2 linked regions of the Roseobacter denitrificans OCh 114 genome follow. The protein of the gene in region 1 interacts with the protein of each later gene in a pairwise test. Links are inferred from orthologs where the notes say so. Each region holds a gene or a part of one and is shown on either strand. Other genes may lie near its edges.

What was found.
Region 2: the proteins of gyrB (region 1) and gyrA interact in binary tests that used the Escherichia coli proteins (3 or more experiments, as listed by UniProt). The link is inferred for Roseobacter denitrificans OCh 114 from one-to-one orthologs.

The regions. Positions count from the first base shown.
Region 1 is NC_008209.1:208,986-219,827, reverse strand. The notes cover bases 7,686-10,697. They hold gyrB (DNA topoisomerase (ATP-hydrolyzing) subunit B), read right to left. Parts: upstream 10,393-10,697; coding sequence 7,978-10,392; downstream 7,686-7,977. Other genes in these bases: RD1_RS00975 (LysE family translocator), read right to left, coding at 10,471-10,697; RD1_RS00985 (thioredoxin family protein), read left to right, coding at 7,686-7,882. In the rest of the region: iolD (3D-(3,5/4)-trihydroxycyclohexane-1,2-dione acylhydrolase (decyclizing)), read left to right, coding at 1-159; iolC (5-dehydro-2-deoxygluconokinase), read left to right, coding at 159-1,157; RD1_RS01015 (5-deoxy-glucuronate isomerase), read left to right, coding at 1,162-2,004; RD1_RS01010 (class II fructose-bisphosphate aldolase), read left to right, coding at 2,001-2,849; iolG (inositol 2-dehydrogenase), read left to right, coding at 2,853-3,848; RD1_RS01000 (UdgX family uracil-DNA binding protein), read right to left, coding at 3,888-5,327; RD1_RS00995 (putative DNA modification/repair radical SAM protein), read right to left, coding at 5,329-6,564; RD1_RS00990 (cytochrome c biogenesis CcdA family protein), read left to right, coding at 6,737-7,450; more of RD1_RS00985, read left to right, coding at 7,472-7,685; more of RD1_RS00975, read right to left, coding at 10,698-10,842. UniProt on the Escherichia coli protein: DNA gyrase negatively supercoils closed circular double-stranded DNA in an ATP-dependent manner to maintain chromosomes in an underwound state.
Region 2 is NC_008209.1:2,591,956-2,603,089, reverse strand. Bases 3,995-7,298 are described here. They hold gyrA (DNA gyrase subunit A), read right to left. Parts: upstream 6,952-7,298; coding sequence 4,195-6,951; downstream 3,995-4,194. Other genes in these bases: RD1_RS12515 (usg protein), read left to right, coding at 7,144-7,298. Outside these bases: RD1_RS12540 (thiamine phosphate synthase), read right to left, coding at 1-373; RD1_RS12535 (RNA methyltransferase), read left to right, coding at 519-1,274; ctaA (heme A synthase), read left to right, coding at 1,337-2,485; RD1_RS12525 (carboxypeptidase M32), read left to right, coding at 2,488-3,966; more of RD1_RS12515, read left to right, coding at 7,299-7,413; RD1_RS12510 (radical SAM protein), read right to left, coding at 7,427-8,374; zwf (glucose-6-phosphate dehydrogenase), read left to right, coding at 8,546-10,009; pgl (6-phosphogluconolactonase), read left to right, coding at 10,013-10,684; pgi (glucose-6-phosphate isomerase), read left to right, coding at 10,681-11,134. UniProt on the Escherichia coli protein: A type II topoisomerase that negatively supercoils closed circular double-stranded (ds) DNA in an ATP-dependent manner to maintain chromosomes in an underwound state.

The sequences.
Region 1 (10,842 bases):
ACGGTGATCGTGATGAATGTGGACGCCTATGACGGTTGGACCACCCAAGGCCACACGTGGTGGGAAGTCGGTACGCCCGAAGTATCCGACCACCAATCCGTGCGCGAAAAACATGCCGAAATCGAGGCCAGCCGCGCCAAACAACGTAGGGGCGTCTAGTGACAGGCATCAGCCAGACCGAGTTGCGCGAGGGTATCGCGCAAAAGAACTTTGTCATTCTGGGGCGCGCAGGCATGGATATGTTTGCCCATCCCCCCGGCGTCAAAAGCGAAGAGGCCGAGGTGTTCCACGCCGACCTCGGTGGCTCATCCGCCAATATCGCGGCGGGCTTGTGTAAACTGGGCTGTGCCGCGTCACTGGTCACATCGGTATCCGATGACGCGGTGGGGCGATTTTGTATAAACAGGATGAAACACTACGGGGTAGGGACAGAATATGTGCGTTCCGTCGCGGGGGAGTTCCGCAATTCGCTGGCGATTTATGAAAGCTGCATCGAGGACTTTCAGAACGTGATCTACCGCAACGGCGCGGCGGACTTTCAGGTCACGACCGACGATATGGCGGCGGTCGATTTCTCGCCCTTCGGGGCCCTCGTCACCGCAGGCACGGTCTTTGCGGCGGAACCTTCACGTTCGGCCACCTTTGCCGCCTTTGAAACCGCGCGCGCCCGCAAGTTGCCCGTGATCTTTGACATCGACTATCGCCCCTATTCCTGGCCCTCCCCCGAGGTTGCCGCGGATGTCTTGTCCCGCGCGGGTGCTGCCAGCGACATGATCGTGGGCAATGACGAAGAATTCGGTTTCATGGCAGGCGACATCGCCAAGGGTCTCGAAAAGGCGCAGTCGCTGGCGGAAAACGGCGTGGCCATCGTGATCTACAAGATGGGCGAAAAGGGGGCTGTGACCTTTGCCGGCGGTCAGGAAATACACACCGGCATTTATCCGGTCACAGCGGTGAAACCCAATGGTGCGGGGGACAGTTTCATGGCCGGGTTGCTCTCCGGCATCGCCGAAGGGTTGGATTTGCAAGACGCCGTGCTGCGCGGATCGGCCTGCGCGTCCATCGTTGTCGCCAAACCCGGCTGCGCGCCCGCCATGCCCACGCACGATCAACTGGCCGCGTTTCTGGCCGAACACCCCGGCCCAACGAAAGGCTAAGCCCATGCATATCGCCCCTTTTGACAATCAGAACAAACCCATCGTGGATGCGGGCGACAGCCTTGTCCCGCTGAATTATTTCAACATCGTCAAGCTGAAAAAGGGCGAAAGCTTTGGATACGCGGTGCCCGGTTATGAAACCTGCATTGCCCCCGCCACGGGCCTGCTGGATGTCGCCACCGGCGGGTTCGAGGCCAAGAACCTCGGTGGGCGCGGTGTCGATGTCTGGGATGGTGAGCCCGAAGGTGTCTATGTCCCCAGCGGACAGGAGGCGCGTTTTACCTGCCTGTCGGACAGCGCCGAGGTCTTTGTCGCGGGCGCCAAGTTTGACGAGGTCTTGGAACCATTTGCCGTGCGCGCCGATGAGATTGATCTGGTGCAATATGGGTCGGACGACACCAAGACGCACCGCAAGATCAAACATATCCTTGGTGCCAACCAGCATGAACGCGTGGGGCGACTGCTGGTGTCAGAACTGTTCACCGTCGGTGCGGGCGGGTGGTCCGGATTCCCCAGCCATAAGCACGACACGGACCGCCTGCCGGATGAGACACGGCATGACGAAACCTATAACTTTCGCTTCAAGCCGAACTACGGGTCTGGCCTCCAGATGCTGCAGCGCGAAGATAACGAACCGGGCGACGCCTATCATATCGTCGACGGCTCGACGATCTGCATCGACAAGGGCTATCACCCTTGTTGTGTGCTGCCGGGGTATGAAATGTACTATTTCACCATTCTTGGCGGTCTGAGCCAGCGCAGCCTGAAACAGTATTTCCAGCCCACCCATGCCGAGCAATTACACACCATCCCCGGCATCATGGATATGGTGGCAAAGTTCAAATGACACTCGCAACCCTTACGGATGTCCTGCGCCCGGCCTTGCGCGATGGCTACGCCGTCGGTGGCCTTGTGACCCTTGGCTGGGAAGACATGCGCGCCTACGTGCGTGCCGCCGAAGCCGAGGGGCTGCCCGTGATCCTTCAGGCGGGGCCGTCGTGCCGCAAACACACGCCCCTGCCGGTTTTGGGCAAGATGTTCCGCCATCTTGCCGATAGCGTGTCCGTTCCGGTCGTGGCCCATCTTGATCACGGCTACACCTTTGATGAATGTCGCGAAGCACTGGATAGTGGCTTTACCTCACTGATGTTTGATGGCTCCCGGCTTGGCCTGTCTGAAAACATCGACCAGACCGCGCGCATTGCCGAGATGGCCCATGCGGCCGGTATCTCTTGCGAAGGGGAGATCGGGTTCGTGGGCTATGCTGAGGGCGAAAACTCGCAAGGGACGGACCCTGCGGAAGCTGTCAAATTCGCCAAGGACAGCGGCGTCGATGCGATGGCCATATCGGTGGGCAATGTCCATCTGCAGCAAAATCAGGAAGGCGGATTGGACGAGGCCCGCATCCGCGCCATCGAGGCGGTAACCGATGTGCCGCTTGTAATTCACGGCGGCTCTGGCGTGCCACCCGAACAGCGCAGCGCGCTGGCCCGGAATTCCAGCATCTGCAAATTCAACATCGGAACCGAGTTGCGCATGGTCTTTGGTCAGGCCCTGCGCGCGGCTGTGGCAGTTGATCCTGACCGCTTTGACCGCGTGCAGATCCTGAGCGATGTCGAAGCCCCCATAGAGGCGGCTGCCCGCACGGCCTTGCGTGCCATCGGACCCGCGCAAGACACCAACAAAGGATAGAAGATGATCTCAATCGGTTTATTGGGCTGCGGGCGCATCGGTCAGGTCCATGCAGGTAGCATCGCACGAATGGGCAATGCCCGTCTGACTGCTGTGGCGGATGCCGTGCCAGAGGCGGCGCAAAAGCTGGCCGAAACCTCTGGTGCACAGACGCGCACCGCCGAGGATATCATCGCCGCGACGGATATTGACGCGGTCATCGTCGCCACCCCCACGTCACTGCACTATGATCAGATTCACGCGCTTGCCGCCGCCGGAAAGGCGATCTTCTGCGAAAAGCCGATTGATCTGTCCTCGGACCGTGCCGCGGAATGTATGGCGGCGGTTACCAAGGCAGGCGTGCCCTTCATGACCGCGTTCAACCGGCGGTTTGATCCGCATTTCGCGCATCTTCAGGCGCAGGTGGCCGATGGGGTGATCGGGGATGCGGAACTGCTGGTCATCACATCGCGGGACCCCGCGCCACCCCCTCTGTCCTATATCCGCCAATCCGGTGGGCTGTTCCGGGACATGATGATCCATGATTTTGACATGGCCCGCTTTATTCTGGGCGAGGACCCGGTCGACATCTACGCCGCTGGCGCCTGCCTAGTTGACCCCGGGATTGCCACCGCTGGCGATATCGACAGTGCCATGGTCACGCTCAAGACAGCGTCGGGCAAGCTGTGTCAGATCAACAATTCACGCCGCGCGACCTATGGCTATGATCAACGCCTCGAAGTACATGGATCAAAGGGCATGTTGCAGGTGTCAAATCAGGTTGAAAATCTGGTGACCCACGCCGCCACAGCCGGGTTTGCATCCGCGCCCAACCAGCATTTCTTTCTTGAGCGGTATCAGGCCGCCTACCTTGCGGAGTTGCGCAGCTTTGTGGATGCTTTGACCAAGGGTGCCGCACCGCAGCCGTCGGTCGCGGACGGGGTCGCGGCACAACGCATGGCAGACGCGGCAGCAGAATCGCTTGCAACGGGCAAGCCTGTCAAACTCGCCATGTCATAACGCAGGTTGCTGGAATTTCCGCGGCTGATCGACAAGGGATTAACGCGCGGCGAGGGCTTTGCCTTTGTACTCTAGTGCCATGCGCAGATCGCACGCCAGTTCCTGCGTTGCCGCCATGCGCTGGGTGTCATCGCGCAGGCGCAACAGATATGACGGATGCCAGGTGATCAGCACCGGTATCCCTGCCTCGCCCGTTTCAATCCTGCCGCGCCGCGCTGAAATCGCCTTGCCCGAACCGGTCAACGCAGCGGCTGCAGTTGCACCCATGGCCACAACCAGATCGGGCGCAACCTCGCGCAATTCAGCGTCCAGCCACCACTTGCAATGGGCCACTTCACCCTGATTGGGGCGCTGGTGGATACGTTTGCGCCCGCGCGGTGTGAATTTGAAATGCTTCACGGCATTGGTGATGAACACCTTCCCCCTGTCCAGCCCGGCATCCGCCGCAATGCTGTCAAAAAGCTGACCCGCAGGCCCGACAAAAGGCCGCCCGATCAGATCCTCCTGATCGCCCGGCTGCTCGCCGACAATCATCAGCCTTGCATCCAACGGTCCCTCCCCCGGAACCGCTTGCGTTGCCGTCTTGTGCAACGGGCAGCGCGTGCATCCGGCGATGGCCTTCGGGAGCGATCCCGGCGGGCCGTCCCATACACTTTCATGGGCCGCTTGTTGTGCCTGAATGGCGCTGATGCGCGTGGGCGGCAGAGTGGGCGCGGCCAGTGCCATTTGGCGCGCCCGTTCGGGGGCAGAGGCGATCAGATCCGGAATTGCCGCCGCCTCAGGCATGTTTTTCCAGTACTTCTTGGGCATTTCAGACTGCATCGCCTGCACCTTGAGCCGGGCAGGGTTAAAGATATTGCGGAAATAAGTGACCCATAGCGTTTCGCTGGCATCCTCGGGGAGGTCTGGTTTCGGGTGATCTTCCAAAAACCGCAGCGCCCCGTTCTCGAAAAAGACCGAAACATCCGGCGTCAGGATACGCCAGTCCATATCCGCAAATCGGCGGACGAAAAACTGCGCGGTGGGTTCGATGGTATGGTGCGTCGGCTCAAACCATGCGGCAAAGGACCGCCTGTTATCGCCGGGCGCGCCGATTTCGCGAAACCGAACAAAGGCTTTCATCTTGTGCTGACACCGACGCACGTTTTTTTCCATGCTCCGCAGTTTGGCAAGCTGCGCGTCACCCCGGTCCGTCATCAGGTGCGGTGCGTCTTTCAACCGCCACAAAAACGCGTAGAGTCGGGCAAAGCGGGATGGATCACTATGCCAGACAACGGTGTTGGCCATCGACACGAAAGACCGCGGCACAGTCACCCTGCCCGGCGCGACGAGTGGCGCAGGCGTTTCGAAAAGACCCGGTTCGGTTGTGCTGTCGCCCCACGTGATCTGCGCGGGCGGGACAGCAGCGCTAAGAAATCCGCGTGCGGCATCACGCCATGCCTCTGCGGTGCCTATGCGCGGCAAGCTGACGTGGGGCACGTCAGAAAAGGCTCATCTGTTGCGGCGGCGGCGCAAAGCGGGCGCGCAGCGTGTCACTGTCGGTGAGGTTGCGCGGCGTCCACCCGAGAGCCGTGATGAAAGGCTGCGCCTTTTTCATCGACGCCCCCATACGCGCAAGGTCTTCGTAGCGCAGCGTGCGGTGTCGGCGGGTCGAAAGAATGCGGCCAACGGTTTTCGTCCCGAAACCGGGGACGCGCAGCAGCATGTCACGACTGGCCGTATTCACATCAAGTGGAAACAGCCCACGGTGCGCCAGCGCCCATGCCAGTTTCGGGTCAATATCGAGATCCAGATTGCCATCCTTGCGATGCCCGGTAATCTCCTCCAGATCGAACCCATAAAACCGCAACAACCAATCCGCCTGATACAGCCTGTGTTCACGCTGCAACGGCGGGCTGATCAGCGGCAACTTAGCCGATGCATCCGGGATGGGTGAAAAGGCGGAATAGTAGACGCGTTTCAACTTGTAGCTCGAATAGAGCCGCGTTGATTGTCCCAAAACGGTGCTGTCGGTTGCATCATCCGCGCCGATAATCATCTGCGTTGACTGGCCAGCAGGCGCAAAGCGAGGGGGACGGCGGCCCGTATGCGTGCGATCCTTTGCGACCTCTTTGCGTAGGCGCACATCTGCCATGGCGCGCCGGATCTGCTCGGGGCTTTTCTCAGGCGCATGTTGTTTGACGGCTGCATCGGTCGGCATTTCAACATTGATCGACAAGCGATCCGCCAGCAGGCCGGCCTCCTCGATCAGTTCAGGAGCGGCGTCGGGGATCGTCTTGAGGTGGATGTAGCCACGAAAATTCTCTTCCTTGCGCAGTTTGCGCGCGATTTGCACCATGTCCGACATCGTCGCGTCGGGCGACCGGATGATCCCCGAAGACAGAAACAGCCCCTCAATATAGTTGCGGCGGTAGAATTCGATCGTCAGTTTCACCACCTCATCCACAGAAAACCGCGCGCGCGCGACATTGGATGAGGCGCGATTGATGCAATAGGTGCAGTCATAGATGCAGAAATTGGTCATCAGTATTTTCAACAGGCTGATGCATCGCCCATCCGGCGCATAGGCATGGCAGATACCGCTGCCTTCATTCGACCCGAGGCTCTTGCCGCCGCGCGAATCCCGTTTGGTCGAGCCAGATGACGCGCAGGACGCGTCATATTTTGCCGCGTCGCTGAGAATCGCCAGCTTTTGTTCCAGTGATAATCTCGCCATTTGTTCTGTATATGTTCTCCCTTGCATTCCCGCAATATGGTTTTCACCCCTGCGACAAACGGACAATGCGAAGCCTGACGACCCGTGTGTGTCACAAAACCCACGACCATGTGAAACCGCGTCACCGGATCGTTTGATGACAGCGCGGTGCTGCACGCCTTAAGTGGCCGTCATGGAATTACTCTTTGCATATGGAGCGGGTTTGCTGACCCTGATCAACCCCTGCGTTGTGCCGGTCTTGCCCATCGTGATCGCCAGCGCTTTTCAGTCCAGCCGTTTTGGGCCAGTCGCCCTGTCCGGGGGGTTGAGCCTGTCGTTCGTGACCTTGGGCGTGGGCGTCACGGCCTTTGGACAGGCGCTTGGGGTCGACATCGATACGATCTCAAAGATCGGGGCTGGGTTGATGGTGCTATTCGGTCTTGCGCTGCTGGTGCCACAGGCCGGGGCGGTCATGGCTGGGGCAACGGCGGGCCTGTCGTCGCAGGCTGATGCACGCATCGACACGCTGGATCGCGGCGGACTGCGCGGGCAATTCCTCGGTGGATTGCTGCTCGGCGCGGTGTGGAGCCCCTGCATCGGTCCAACGCTGGGGGGTGCGATCTCGCTCGCGTCACAGGGCGAAGGGCTGCTGCGCGCGACCACCATCATGGTGTTCTTTGCCGCCGGTGTCTCGACCCTGATCCTTGGCCTTGCTTACGGCACACGCGGTGCAGTCGGACGCTATAATACACAGCTACGCGCCCTTGCCTTGCGCAGCCGCCCCATTCTCGGCGTGGCGTTCGTCGCCGTTGGACTGGGCCTTTTATTCAACTTGCATCACATGATCGAAGCCTGGATGATCGGCGTTCTGCCGGCCTGGCTGATCGACCTTTCCGTTTCACTGTAAGAACAACCTTAGGAGACCCACATGGATCGTCGTCATTTTCTTTTGCTCACCGCAGGGGCCGCTGCGCTGCCCTTTGCTGCCAACGCCGCCCCGCTCGCCTATGAGCCGGGACTGGTGGAAAAGCACCTGAAAGCTGGTGACACCGTCTTTCTGGACTTCAAAGCCAGCTGGTGCAGCACCTGCGCGGCGCAAGAGCGGGTTATCAACGCGCTGAAAGCGGAAAACCCGGAATACGAGGCCAAGATCACCTTCATCGACGTTGATTGGGACGACCACGGCAAATCGGATCTGGTCAAACGTATGAACATCCCACGCCGCTCAACGCTTGTGGTGCTGAAAGGCGATCAGGAATTGGGACGCATCGTCGCCCAGACCGGCAAATCGCAGATCAAGGCGTTGATGGATTCCGCTTTGGGTGCAGCGTCGGCCTGACCTGAACACCCGGCACAAACAGTGTCGGCCAGAGGGAACAGTGAAGTATGGTTTCTCCTCTGGCCGCAGCTGTTGAAAACCAAGCCTACAGCTGGTCAGAAATCGAGGTTCTCAACGCTTAGTGCGTTTTGCTGAATGAACTCGCGGCGCGGCTCCACAACATCGCCCATGAGTTTGGTAAAGAGATCGTCCGCCTCGGCCATATCGTCGACCTTGACCTGCAACAGTGTGCGCGCATCCGGGTCCAACGTGGTTTCCCACAGCTGGTCCGGGTTCATTTCACCCAAACCCTTGTAGCGTTGCAGGGATAGCCCTTTTTCGCCTTCTTGCAGAATGGCATTCAACAGGTCCATCGGACCATGGATCAATTGTGTCCGATCCTTGCGCACCAATGTCGCGGGCAGGTTGTAGACCTCCTGCAGGTGCTCTGTGAAGGAACCACTGCGGCTGGCTTCACCGCCGCGCAGGATGCGCCCGTCCAGTGTGCGCACTTCTTCAACTCCGCGCAGGATACGCGCCAGACGGATGCCGTGATCCTGCGTGATGCGCCCTTGCCAGCCCCGTTCGTATTCAAGCGCAATGAGGTTCAGCCGTGCCGCGACCTTGTCCGCCACGCCCTGCAGGTCTGCATCCACGGCACCGGGTGTAAAGGCACCCGCAATCGCGGCCTGTTCCAAAATGTGGCGCGGGTAATGTGTCGGGAAAGCGTCAAGCACACGGCGCATCTGGCGGGCCAGTTCAACCACGCGGGCGAGGTCTGCACCGGAGATTTCTTCGTTGTTGCCCTGACGTAGCATCGCGCCATCAATCCCCTGTTGGATCAGGTATTCCTCCATCGCGGCCTCATCCTTGAGGTAGACCTCGGACTTGCCACGGCTGACTTTGTAAAGCGGCGGCTGCGCAATATAGAGGTGCCCCTGTTCGATCAATTGCGGCATCTGCCGGTAAAAGAAGGTCAGCAACAACGTCCGGATATGCGCGCCATCCACGTCCGCATCCGTCATGATGACGATCTTGTGGTAGCGCAATTTGTCGATGTTGAATTCGTCGCGACCGATCCCTGTCCCGAGCGCCATAACGAGGTTGCCAATCTCCTGACTGCCCAGCATCCGGTCAAAGCGCGCACGTTCCACGTTCAGGATCTTACCCTTCAGCGGCAGGATCGCCTGTGTCTGGCGGTCGCGGCCAGTCTGCGCAGAACCGCCCGCTGAATCCCCCTCGACAAGGAAGACTTCGGTTTTGGAAGGGTCCTTTTCGGAACAATCCTTGAGCTTTCCGGCCAGAAAATTCACATCCATCGCCGTCTTGCGACGCGTGAGGTCGCGTGCCTTGCGGGCCGCTTCACGCGCGTGCGCCGCTTCGATGATCTTGCCCACGACGATCTTGGCCTCGGCCGGATTTTCTTCGAACCATTCGGCCAGCTTTTCGTTGACCAACCCTTCGACAGCGGGGCGCACTTCGGAGGATACCAGCTTGTCCTTGGTCTGCGACGAGAACTTCGGATCAGGCACCTTGACCGACAGCACGCAGGTCAACCCCTCGCGTGCATCATCGCCGGTAAAGCTGACCTTTTCCTTGCGTGCGATACCGGAGGACTGCGCATAATTGTTGATCGTGCGCGTCAGCGCCCCGCGAAAGCCCGCCATATGGGTGCCGCCGTCGCGTTGCGGAATGTTGTTCGTAAACGGCAGGACGTTTTCGTGATAGCTGTCGTTCCACCACATGGCGACTTCGACGCCGATGTCGTCTTTTTCCCCGGTGATGAAAATCGGCTCGGGCATAACCGAGGATTTCGAACGATCGAGGTATTTGACGAATTCCTTGACGCCCCCCTCGTAGAACAAATCGGACCGCAGTTCTTCGGCAGGGCGCTCGTCGATCAGAATGATGCGCACACCGGAATTCAGAAAGGCCAGTTCGCGCAGGCGCTTTTCCAGCGTCTCGAACGAATAGTCGAGGTTGGAAAACGTCTCGGTCGAGGCCATGAAGCGGACCTCGGTGCCCGTGCGGTCGGTATCGCCGACCACTTCGAGGTGCCTGGTCGTAAACCCGCCTTCAAAGCGGGCGACGTGCTCTTTACCCTCGCGCCAGATGCGCAGTTCCAGCCAGTCCGACAGCGCGTTCACAACCGAAACGCCGACGCCGTGCAAACCGCCCGACACCTTGTAGGAATTGCTGTCAAACTTACCACCCGCATGCAGCTGTGTCATGATGACTTCGGCGGCGGACACGCCCTCTTCTTCGTGGATGCCCACAGGAATGCCGCGCCCGTTGTCGGACACTGACACCGAACTGTCGGCGTGGATTTTGACCGTCACCGCATCCGCATGGCCCGCCAGTGCCTCGTCGATGCCGTTGTCGACAACCTCATACACCATATGGTGCAGACCGGAGCCATCATCCGTATCGCCAATATACATACCGGGGCGTTTTCGGACAGCCTCTAACCCCTTGAGAACTTTGATGGAATTCGCGCCATATTCTTCGGGAGTCTGATCGTTTTCGGACATGTCGTCATACCTTCGTATTTTGACCGAGTTATACGGTTTTTCTCTCCGGTTGTCACGCCGCCGACACAATATTTTGTGTTATAATACAGGGATCAACACACCAACCAGAATAAGCGAGCAGCCAGAGATGACATTGATCCGTGCCAGCGTCTGGGGCCGCGTGATAACGCTGCGGATGCGCCCGACGCAGGCCGCTATCATCAGATTGCCGATCAGCGGAATACACACGGAAGCCGCGATGATCACGGTGACATCAACACCCGTTACATCGCGCAGATCAAAAAACCCGGGCAGCACGCCCATATAGAACAAGACCGCCTTGGGATTGCCGAGGATCGCAATGACCCCCGCGGCAAAGCCTGCCGAAACGCCGGGTCTGGTCAACCGGCTGTCAGCACTGATGGAGTGCCGCGCATGCCGGATCAGCGCGATGCCCATCACGATGAACAC
Region 2 (11,134 bases), 2.4 Mb from region 1 along the record:
CCGCCTCTCCAGCGGACATCCCGTCGTGTCGCGATGTGCCGCAAAAACTGCCGATGATGGCGTCTTCGCCCAGCAGTTTGCGCGTCTCACGCACGGAGCGGGCCGCATCGCTGAGATGGACCCCATCCAGCCCAAGGCGATCCGCCAGAACCGAATGATCGCTCAGCACCAGCGCGATATCGCGCGCATGGGTCACCTCGCGCAGCGCATCGGCTGCGCGCGACACCGTGTCTTCATCGCGCGCCGCCAGTTCCAGACGCACGCAAGCCACTTTGTGCGTGTCAAGAACCCGCGCCAGCACATCGGGAAAACTGCTCAACTCAAATTCCGGTGGCGTGATCAGGTAGAGCTGCGGTTTTTCGGGCAATTCCATATTCGGGGTCCTTGAGGTCTGACGTGCGCAAAGCCCTACCGCAGACCATGGGGAATGAAAACGCATTTGACCCCGGCGCGTCAAAATTGCCGCCCGACTGTTGCGGCCCGTTGCGCCGCCGCGCCGCGCGACGTAAGACGCAGGCATGACAGAAACAATCACCACCCCAACCACCCCGGCCTTTGTTCTGGTCCGTCCGCAGATGGGCGAAAACATCGGTGCCTCCGCCCGTGCGATGTGGAATTTCGGGCTTGAGCATATGCGTGTGGTGGCCCCGCGCGATGGTTGGCCAAATCAGGCGGCGGTTGCGCTGGCCAGCGGCGCGGGCCGGGTTCTGGACAATGCGCAGTTGAGCGATGATTTGCCCGGTAGTGTGGGCGATTGTTCCTTTGTCTTTGCGACGACAGCGCGCCCGCGCGACCTGACCAAACCTGTGTTCAGCCCCGAAGAGGCGATGCGCGTGGCAGCGCAGCGGATCGCGGCGGGCGAGCGCATTGCGGTGCTTTTCGGGCCGGAGCGGGCAGGGCTGGAAAACGATGACATTGCGCGCGCCAATGCGATCATATCGGTGCCTGTCAACCCGGCCTTCCCCTCGCTGAACCTTGCGCAATGCGTGTTGCTGGTGGGCTATGAATGGATGCGGGCCACGCACGATGTGACGCCGCACACGGTCGATATGTCGGGAACGCAATGGGCTGATCATATCGAGGTTGAACACCTCGCCACCCATTACGAGGACCGGCTGGAAGAGATGGGGTTCTTTTTCCCGGCGCATAAATCGCACTCCATGCGGGTCAATCTGCGCAACTTCTGGAGCCGGATGCCCATGACGCGCGCGGATGTTCAGATGCTGCACGGGATGATGCGGCAGATGGTCCGCTGGAAGACGCGCGGCGACTAGTCGCGCTGGACCTCTCCAGCGCATCCCCCTAGGGTCGCGGCGCGACAGTTTGAGGATATCCAATGAGCAGCAAACGCAAGTTGTTTGAAGAAGTTGGGGCAGCGGCGGCCACCCGGCCAGCGGCGCAACCCGGTCTTATCGACAAGCGGCACAGCGGTGCCCGCAAAGCCATTCGTGTGTGGTTGCAAATTCTTTTCGCGCTGGTCTTTATCATGATCGCGGTCGGGGGGCTGACCCGCCTGACCGACAGCGGGCTCAGCATCACCGAATGGCGCCCCCTGACCGGCGCATTGCCGCCCCTGTCGGAGGCGGAATGGCAGTCCGAATTCGAAAAGTATCAGGCCATTGATGAGTTTCGCATTCAGAACCAATGGATGCAGATGGCCGATTTCAAGGTCATCTACTGGTGGGAATGGGGCCACCGCCAGCTTGGGCGCGTGATTGGCGTGGTCTGGGCGCTTGGCTTTGGCTATTTTCTTGTGCGCAGACAAGTGCCTGCGGGGTGGCATGGCAAGCTGTTGTTCCTCGGTCTGCTCGGGGGCGCGCAGGGTGCCATCGGCTGGTGGATGGTGGCCTCTGGCGTGACGCAGGGCGAAGGGGTGACCGATGTGGCCAGCTATCGCCTCGCCACCCATCTGGGGCTTGCCTTTGTGATCCTCGGGTTCATTGCGTGGTATATCATGGAACTGGGCCGCAGTGCGCCCGATCTGATGCAGGCGCGCCGGATCAAGGAGGGCAAGCAATGGGGCATGTCCACGGGGCTGTTGCATTTCACCTTTCTGCAAATTCTTCTCGGGGCGCTGGTAGCCGGGATCGACGCCGGGCGCAGCTATACCGACTGGCCCATGATGGGCGGGCAGTGGTTCCCCTCAACCGCGCTTGTGCTGGAACCGATCTGGCGCAACTTCTTTGAAAGCCCGGGATTGGTCCAGTTCATGCATCGTGTGACGGGCTATGTGCTGATCCTCTTTACGGTCGTGGTCTGGTTGCGCGGGCGCAGATCGAGCCATCCGCACACGCGTTTTGCCTTCAATGCCGTACTAGCGGCCATGACGTTGCAGATCGTGCTGGGGATCGTGACCGTGCTTTATGGCGCGCCCGCGCATATTGCCATTTTCCACCAGACCCTTGCGGTGATTGTCTGGGTGCTGATCCTGCGGGCGCGCTTCCTGAGTGGATACCCGATTGCCACATCCGTAAGGGGGACCTGATTATGGCCGATGCCTATGGTGAACTGATGGCCTTCATGCGCGACACCCAAGCGCTGGCCTCCATTGCCGGTCGGCTGGACTGGGATCAGGAAACCGTGATGCCGCGCGGTGCTGCACCCCAACGGGCCGAGGAATCCGCCGCCCTTGAGGCGGTGCTGCATGCACGGCGGACCGATGCGCGCATGGGCGATTGGATCGCCGCGTCCGAGGCCGGCGCCACCGATGATGTTGCCAGGGCGCAGCTGCGCCACATCCGCCGCAGTTTTGAGCGCGCCTCGAAAGTACCGGCAAGCCTGGCGAGCGAATTGGCGCGTGTGACCTCCGCGGCACAGGGCGTGTGGGCCGAGGCGCGCGCCGCGGATGATTTCGCGGCCTTTGCGCCAACGCTGGAACAGGTGATTGCCCTGCGCCGCGAAGAGGGTGCCGCCCTCGCGCAGGGGGGCGATGTGTATGACGCGCTTTTGTCGGATTATGAACCCGGAACCACCGCTGCCGAGCTTGAAGCGATGTTTGGCGCCTTGCGCCCCGAACTCAGCGTATTGCGTGCCGCGGCACTTGAGGCGGAGCCACCTGCGCCGCTGCAAGGGCAGTTCGATCCGGATGCCCAGATGAAGCTGACGCGGAAACTGGCGGAGGCGTTCGGCTATGACCTGCACCACGGGCGGATCGACAAGGCGGTACATCCTTTCAGTTCCGGCTCCGGTCTGGACGTGCGGATTACCACGCGCACAAATGCGGATGATCCGTTCAACTGCATCTACTCGACCATTCACGAGGTCGGCCATGCCTGCTACGAGCAAAACATTGACGATGCCTATCTGCTCACCCCTCTGGGCAGTGGTGTGTCGATGGGCGTGCATGAAAGCCAAAGCCGTATCTATGAAAACCAATTGGGCCGCAGCCGGGCCTTCACCGGTTGGCTTTATGGTCAGATGCGTGATGCCTTTGGCGACTTTGGCACTGCCGATGAGGATGCGTTCTATGCAACGGTGAATCGCGTGCACGACGGGTTTATCCGCACCGAATCCGACGAGTTGCAGTACAACCTGCATGTCTTGCTGCGGTTCGATCTGGAGCGTGCGCTGATTGCGGGTGATCTGACCGTGCGCGATCTGGAAGCTGCATGGAACGACCGTTTTCTCGCCGATTTCGGGTTCGCGGTCGACAAGGCGTCAAATGGCGTGTTGCAGGATGTGCATTGGTCGGTCGGCCTGTTCGGCTATTTTCCCACGTACAGCCTTGGTAATGTCTATGCCGGGTGCCTTCACGCGGCGCTGCGGCGCGCGGTTCCGGATCTGGATAGGCAACTGGGGCAGGGGGATACGCGCGCGGCGACCGGGTGGCTCAAGGAGAATGTGCAACGCCACGGGGGGCTTTATGAACCGCGTGATGTGATTGCCCAGGCCACCGGCACCGCCCCGTCAGAGGCGCCCTTGCTGGCCTATCTGAAAGACAAGTTCAGCCGGATCTACGCGCTCTGACATGATTGCTTATGGTGATCGGGCGGCGCGTTAGTCACACCCTGGCCGCAACACTTGAAGGCGCACGGGTAGACGACCCGTGCCCATACGTGACCCGGCCGACTGTCAGGATCGTCCTGCTGATCCAAACGCGGGCCAAAGCCTCATGCGAAAAACCTCAATCACGCAACACTGCCTGAAATCAGAGGGTTCAACGCGTTACGTGATGCTCGATGTTTCAGCTTTTGGTCAGGCGTTCTGGGCGTCCTCACCGTCGGTGTCATCCTCGCCTTGATCTGCGATCCACGCGACGCTCACGACCTCTTCGCCCTTGCCGGTGTTGAAGACCTTGACACCCCCGGCCGAGCGGGAGCGGAAAGAGATGCCTTCCACGGGAACCCGGATCGACTGGCCCTTGGAGGTGGCAAGCATGATCTGGTCGTCCATCTCAACTGGGAAGGAGGCCACGATTTGACCCGTCTGCATGCGTTTGTCCCAAGCGGTCACACCCATGCCCCCACGTCCGCGCACCGGATAATCATGGCTGGAACTCAGCTTTCCCGCGCCTCCCGCCGTAAGTGTCAGGATCAGGTTTTCCGCCGCAGACATTTCCGCATAGCGATCCGGGCTGATCGTGGCGTTGGCACTGGTTTCGTCCTCATCAGAGGTCTCACTATCATCTGTCAGGCCCACCATCGCGCGTCGCATTTTCAGATAGGCCGCTCTTTCGTCCGCAGTCGCGTCAAAATGGCGGATTACGGACATCGATACAACTTTGTCATGCCCAGAGAGTTTTACACCGCGCACGCCCACAGAGCTACGGGAATTGAACACGCGCACGTCTTCGCTTGGGAACCGGATCGCGCGCCCCGACGCGGTGACAAGCATCACATCATCATCCGGAGAGGCGATGCGCGCGTTGATCAGCGTGGTTTCGGCATGTTCATCCTCAAACTTCATCGCGATCTTGCCGTTGGATTTCACGTTTGTGAAATCGGATAGCGCGTTGCGCCGCACTGTGCCCGCCGAGGTGGCAAAGACGATCTGCAATTGCGACCAGTCCTTTTCGTCGCGGTCAATGGGCAGGATCGCCGCGATGGAGACCCCCTGCGGGATCGGCAGAATATTGACAATCGCCTTGCCCTTCGAGGTGCGTGCGCCCTGCGGCAAGCGCCATGTCTTGAGCTTGTAGGCCATGCCGTCGGTGGTAAAGAACAGCAGTTGCGTGTGGGTATTTGCCACGAACAGCGTGGTGACCACATCATCTTCCTTGAGGCTGCCACCTGACAGACCCTTGCCGCCGCGCCGCTGGCTGCGGAAATCGGCGAGCGGCGTGCGTTTGATGTAGCCACCTTGGGTGACGGTCACGACCATATCCTCGCGCGCGATCAGGTCTTCGTCTTCCATGTCACCGGACCAATCGACGATCTCTGTGCGGCGTGGTACGGCGAACAACTCGCGTACCTCGCGCAGCTCATCCGCGATGATGCCCATGATCCGGTCGCGTGACCCCAGAATTTCGAGGTATTCCTTGATCTTGCCTGCCAGTTCTTCAAGCTCGTCGGTGACTTCCTTGACACCGATCTGGGTCAGGCGCTGCAAGCGCAGATCGAGAATGGCGCGGGCCTGTGTTTCCGACAGGTTATAGGTGCCGTCGTCATTGGCCGTATGGGTCGGATCATCAATCAGCGCGATATAGGGCAGGATGTCCTGCGCGGGCCAGCGCCGGGTCATCAGCTTTTCGCGCGCCTCGGCGGCATCGGCGGAGGCCCGGATGGTCGCCACGACCTCGTCGATATTCGTCACGGCCACAGCCAGACCACAGAGCACATGGCTGCGTTCGCGCGCCTTGCGCAACAGATACGCAGTGCGGCGCGCCACAACGTCCTCGCGGAAGTCGATGAAATAGGTCAGGAACTTGCGCAGGGTCAGCTGTTCGGGGCGCCCACCGTTCAGCGCCAGCATGTTGCACCCGAAATAGGTTTGCAGCGGCGTAAAGCGATAAAGCTGGTTCATCACCACTTCGGCGGTCGCATCCCGTTTCAATTCGATCACGACCCGCACGCCATTGCGGTCGCTTTCGTCCTGCACATGGGCGATGCCGTCGATCTTTTTCTCGCGCACCTGTTCGGCGATCTTTTCGATCATCGTGGCCTTATTGACCTGATAGGGGATCTCATCGACGATGATGGCCCAGCGATCCTTGCGGATTTCCTCCACCCGTGTCTTGGCGCGGATGATGACCGAGCCGCGCCCTTCGAGATAGGCTTTGCGGGCCCCGCCGCGCCCCAGCATGATGCCACCCGTCGGGAAATCGGGGCCGGGCACATAGTCGATCAGCTGCTCGGACGTCAGATCCGGCTCCTCGATCAGCGCCAGCGTGGCGTCGATCACCTCGCCCAGATTGTGCGGCGGAATATTGGTGGCCATGCCGACAGCAATGCCCCCCGCACCGTTGACCAGCATGTTGGGAAAGCGCGCGGGCAGCACGGTCGGCTCTTTCTGTTTGCCGTCGTAATTGTCCTGAAAATCAACCGTGTCCTTGTCGATATCCGCCAGCAGATAGGCGGCAGGCTTGTCCATGCGCACCTCGGTATAGCGCATGGCCGCAGGGTTATCCCCGTCCATCGAGCCAAAATTCCCCTGACCATCCAGCAGCGGCAGTGACATGGAAAAATCCTGTGCCATGCGCACCAGTGCGTCATAAATCGCGCTGTCCCCATGGGGGTGATACTGACCCATCACATCGCCCACGGGACGCGCGGATTTGCGATAAGGTTTATCGTGGGTATTGCCCGTTTCATGCATCGCGAACAGGATGCGGCGGTGCACCGGTTTCAATCCATCCCGCAGGTCCGGGATCGCGCGGCTGACAATGACCGACATCGCATAATCCAGATAGGATGTGCGCATTTCTTGTTCGATGCTGACCGAAGGCCCGTCGTAAACAGGGCGCTCAGGGCGCATTTCATCATCATTTTCAGGAGGTTGTGGTGTGTCGCTCACGTTGTCTGCCCATTTTTTGCGCCGGGTCTATATATTGTGTCTGCAGCATAACAGAGCCCGTACATAAGGTGCAATCCAATTGTCTGCTGCGGCTTGGCAGCCACCGCAGCCAAGTGCCAACATATTGTTTTTATTGAAAAGTAATTTTTTGGTGGCATGCTGAACGAACAGTACGCAAAAAAGAGGAAAGAAATGGTCCAATCAGAAACAGAGTTGATGCTTAAAGGGTATGGCCTGACCACGGCTGAGTTTTTTTACCACATGCCGGATTATACGCATGTGCTGAACAGTTATATCTGGCAGGATTATGACCTGGCGCCGGATCATCCGAAACTCTTCAAATTCGTTGAGTTCTGGCAGTCAGAAATAGAAGGCCCCTTGCATTCGGTGCGCTTTACCCATCGCAAAATGGTATCGCCGGGCGAATGGCGCAATGTCACGGGCGAATTGACGATCCACTGACATCACGGCTGCGTCAGGCTGAGCAGCTTGCGCCCCCCAGCACGCAGAACTTCGCGCAATGCGGATGGTTCAGCGCCACGTCCTGCTCGGCCTCCTCCAGCGTCTTGCCCAATTCGAACGCGGGCGTATAGGGCAGCAGCGTGCAGGCAAGCACGGCGGGCGCATCGGCACCGCGCCGCTTAACCACCATGCGGGAGGATGCGCACATCATGTCGTTGGGGGATTTGTTCAGAATGCCCCAACAGGCGGTCGTGATTTCCGGCACCTCGACAGACACATCCATCTCTGGAAACAGCACAGTCATCGCCGGGTTGTGCGCATCAATGTCAAATCCATGCTGCGCAAAGAACGCAGCATAGCCCGCGCGGCTTTCCGCCTCGCTATCGCCCATGATGGAACGCCCGGCAACGGCCATGGTAAAGCCATTGTCGCGCAGCCATTTCATGCCGGTAAGCGTTTTTTCAAAAGCACCGACGCCACGCTCGTCATCATGCAGGGATGCATCATAGTGATCGACAGAAATGCGCAACGTCAGCTTGCCGGGGTAGGCCGCATTCAATTCAAGCAGCCCCGCCTGCATCTTCTTGCGCATCATCGGACGCATGGCATTCGTCAGAACGAGGACCTCATAGCCGCGTTCAAGAGCAGCACGCGCAAGGTCGATCATCTGCGGGTTCATGAAAGGCTCCCCACCGGTAAAGGCGATCTCGCGCACGGGCCATGCGCGCGTCTCAAGCTGGTCCAGATAGCTGCGCACCTCATCTGCGGTGATATAGACCAGCGCATCATTGGTCGGGCTGCTTTCGATATAGCAGTTCACGCATTCGATGTTGCACAACGTGCCGGTGTTGAACCACAGCGTCTTGGGCTGTGTCAGGCTCACATGCGCGCGCGGCTCACCTTTGGCAGTGATTTGCGGGTTCTGGAACTTCCCAACATTTGCCTCAAGCCGGTCTTTCATCTGCCTATCGCTCCTTCGGTCTTTGAAATTCTATTTGCGCGAGAGCACCATAGAAGGCAAGAAAGAGCCACCTGATTTACGCGCACAGTGTTGTGAACGCTTTACCATTGGCCCATGTTTGCGCTAACACACGCCGGAGCCGAATCCGGCCTGCAACATGAGGTGCCCATCATGGTTTCACGCGTCATACCGGTTGATCCCTTCGATCTGGTTGTTTTCGGCGGCACGGGTGACCTTGCCCGCCGCAAGATCCTGCCGGCCTTGTTTCGACGCTTTTGCGCGGGGCAGATGCCTGAAACGGCCCGTATCATCGGGGCGGCACGATCGGACATGTCCGATGCCTCCTACACGCAAATGGTCGCGGATGCGCTGCGCGAATTCAGCCCCGGCGCGCAAAGTCATGCGGACCGGCTGAGGGATTTTCTTGGCGTTATCTCTTACGTCCGGATTGACGCCATGGGCGAGGCCGGCTGGGCGGAGCTGACCCAAAAGATCACCTCGGTGGACCGGGTTGAGGCCTATTATTTTTCCGTCGCGCCCTCCTTGTTCGGCCCGCTGGCGGAGCGTTTGCAAGGACATGGGCTGGCGGACAGAAACGCGCGGATCGTCGTGGAAAAACCTTTTGGACGCGATCTTGAAACGGCCAAGGCGCTGAATGCCACGCTCGCGCGCTATTTTGACGAAACACAGATTTATCGGATTGATCACTACCTTGGCAAGGAAACCGTGCAGAACCTTATGGCTGTGCGCTTTGGCAATATGCTGTTTGAACCGTTGTGGAACAGCCAGTTTGTTGATCATATTCAGATCACGGTCGCCGAAACGGTGGGCGTTGGCGGGCGCGGTGAATACTATGACCGGGCAGGGGCGATGCGCGACATGGTGCAAAACCATCTGATGCAGCTTTTGTGCCTGATCGCGATGGAACCTCCGGCACGCTTTGACCCTGATGCGGTGCGCGACGAAAAGCTCAAGGTCATCCGCGCTCTGGAGCCGGTAGAGCCGCATCACATCGTGCGCGGCCAATACAACGCCGACCCGGATGATGCCGACACCTATCCCGACTACCGCACCGCCGTGGGCAACCCGCGTTCAAGAACGGAAAGTTTCGTGGCGCTGAAAACCCATATTGCCAACTGGCGGTGGGCCGGGACGCCGTTTTATCTGCGCACCGGCAAGCGCATGCGGGAACGCTCCAGCGAGATATCCATCGTGTTCAAGGAAACCCCGCACTCCATCTTTGCCGAAGATGCCGGGCGGCATCGCAATGTCCTGTCAATCAAGCTGCAGCCAAATGAAGGCATCACGCTCGGTGTGACGATCAAGGAGCCCGGACCGGGAGGGATGCGGTTGATCGACGTACCGCTGGATATGACATTTGCCGAAGCGCTTGGTCCGGATGGCGGTGAGACGGTGGATGCCTATGAGCGCTTGATCATGGATGTGATCCGGGGCAACCAGACGTTGTTCATGCGCGGTGATGAGGTTGAGGCGGCGTGGGATTGGACCGATCCGATTATTCAGGGCTGGACGGATCGGGGCGATGTGCCAAAACCCTATGACAGCCTGAGCGACGGGCCGGATGCATCCGCGCAGCTGCTGGTGCGGGACAAGAGAGAATGGCGAAAGATCTGAACCATGCAAATCATTGAGTATATCGACCGGGATCTTGCGGCCATTGGCGTGGCCGACACGCTGGCCAGCGGGTTGAAAAAAGCGCTGTCGATACAGGAAAGGGTCAGCCTCGCCGTGCCGGGAGGCACAACGCCGGGGCCGATTTTTGACGTGCTCAGCGCCGCCGTGCTGGACTGGGACCGCGTGACGATCATGCTGACGGATGAACGCTGGGTGCCGGAGGACCACGCGCGTTCAAATGCGGCCTTGATCAGATCGCGGCTGATGCAGGGGCCCGCCGCCAAGGCGCATTTCCTGCCGTTTTACAGGGATGGCAAGACCGCTCATGCGGCCGCACCGGAATTGTCAGAGAGCCTGAAGGCACAGATGCCGCTGTCGATGGTGGTTCTGGGCATGGGCAACGACATGCATACGGCCTCCCTTTTTCCGGGTGCGAGGGGATTGTCGCAGGCCCTGCACCCCGACGCGCCCGCTCTGTGTCCGATCGACGCCGAAAGCCAGCCTGATGTGCGCATCACGCTCAGTGCGGCGGCGTTGAACGGCGCGTTGGAAAAGCACCTGATCATCTTCGGGCAGGACAAACGCGACGCATTGGAACGTGCCATGGGACAACCACCGGAACAGGCACCAATCGCTGCAGTCATTCAGGGAGGGACCGTCCATTGGGCCGCATGATGTCAATTTGGGATGCCCTGCGCGAGAAACAGGCGCAGGTAAGCGACCGTTCAATCCTGTCCTTGTTTGACGATCCCGGGCGCGCGCAGGAGTACAGCGCCAAAACGGGCGATCTGTTTTTTGACTTCTCCAAGACCAATATCGACGATGAGGCGCTGAACCTGCTGTCGGGCTTGCTGGATGCATCCGGCATGGCACAAAAGCGCACCGCGATGTTCTCAGGACAGCCCATCAATGACACCGAAGGGCGCGCGGTCTTGCACACGGCGCTGCGCAATCTGGATGGCGGCCCGGTTCTGGTGAATGGCACGGATGTCATGCCGGGTGTTCTGGCGACGCTTGAGCGGATGCGGGTCTTCGCGCAGGGTGTGCGCGACAGTGACGTTACGGATGTGGTCAACATCGGGATCGGGGGGTCGGACCTTGGCCCGGCGATGGCGGTTGCCGCCC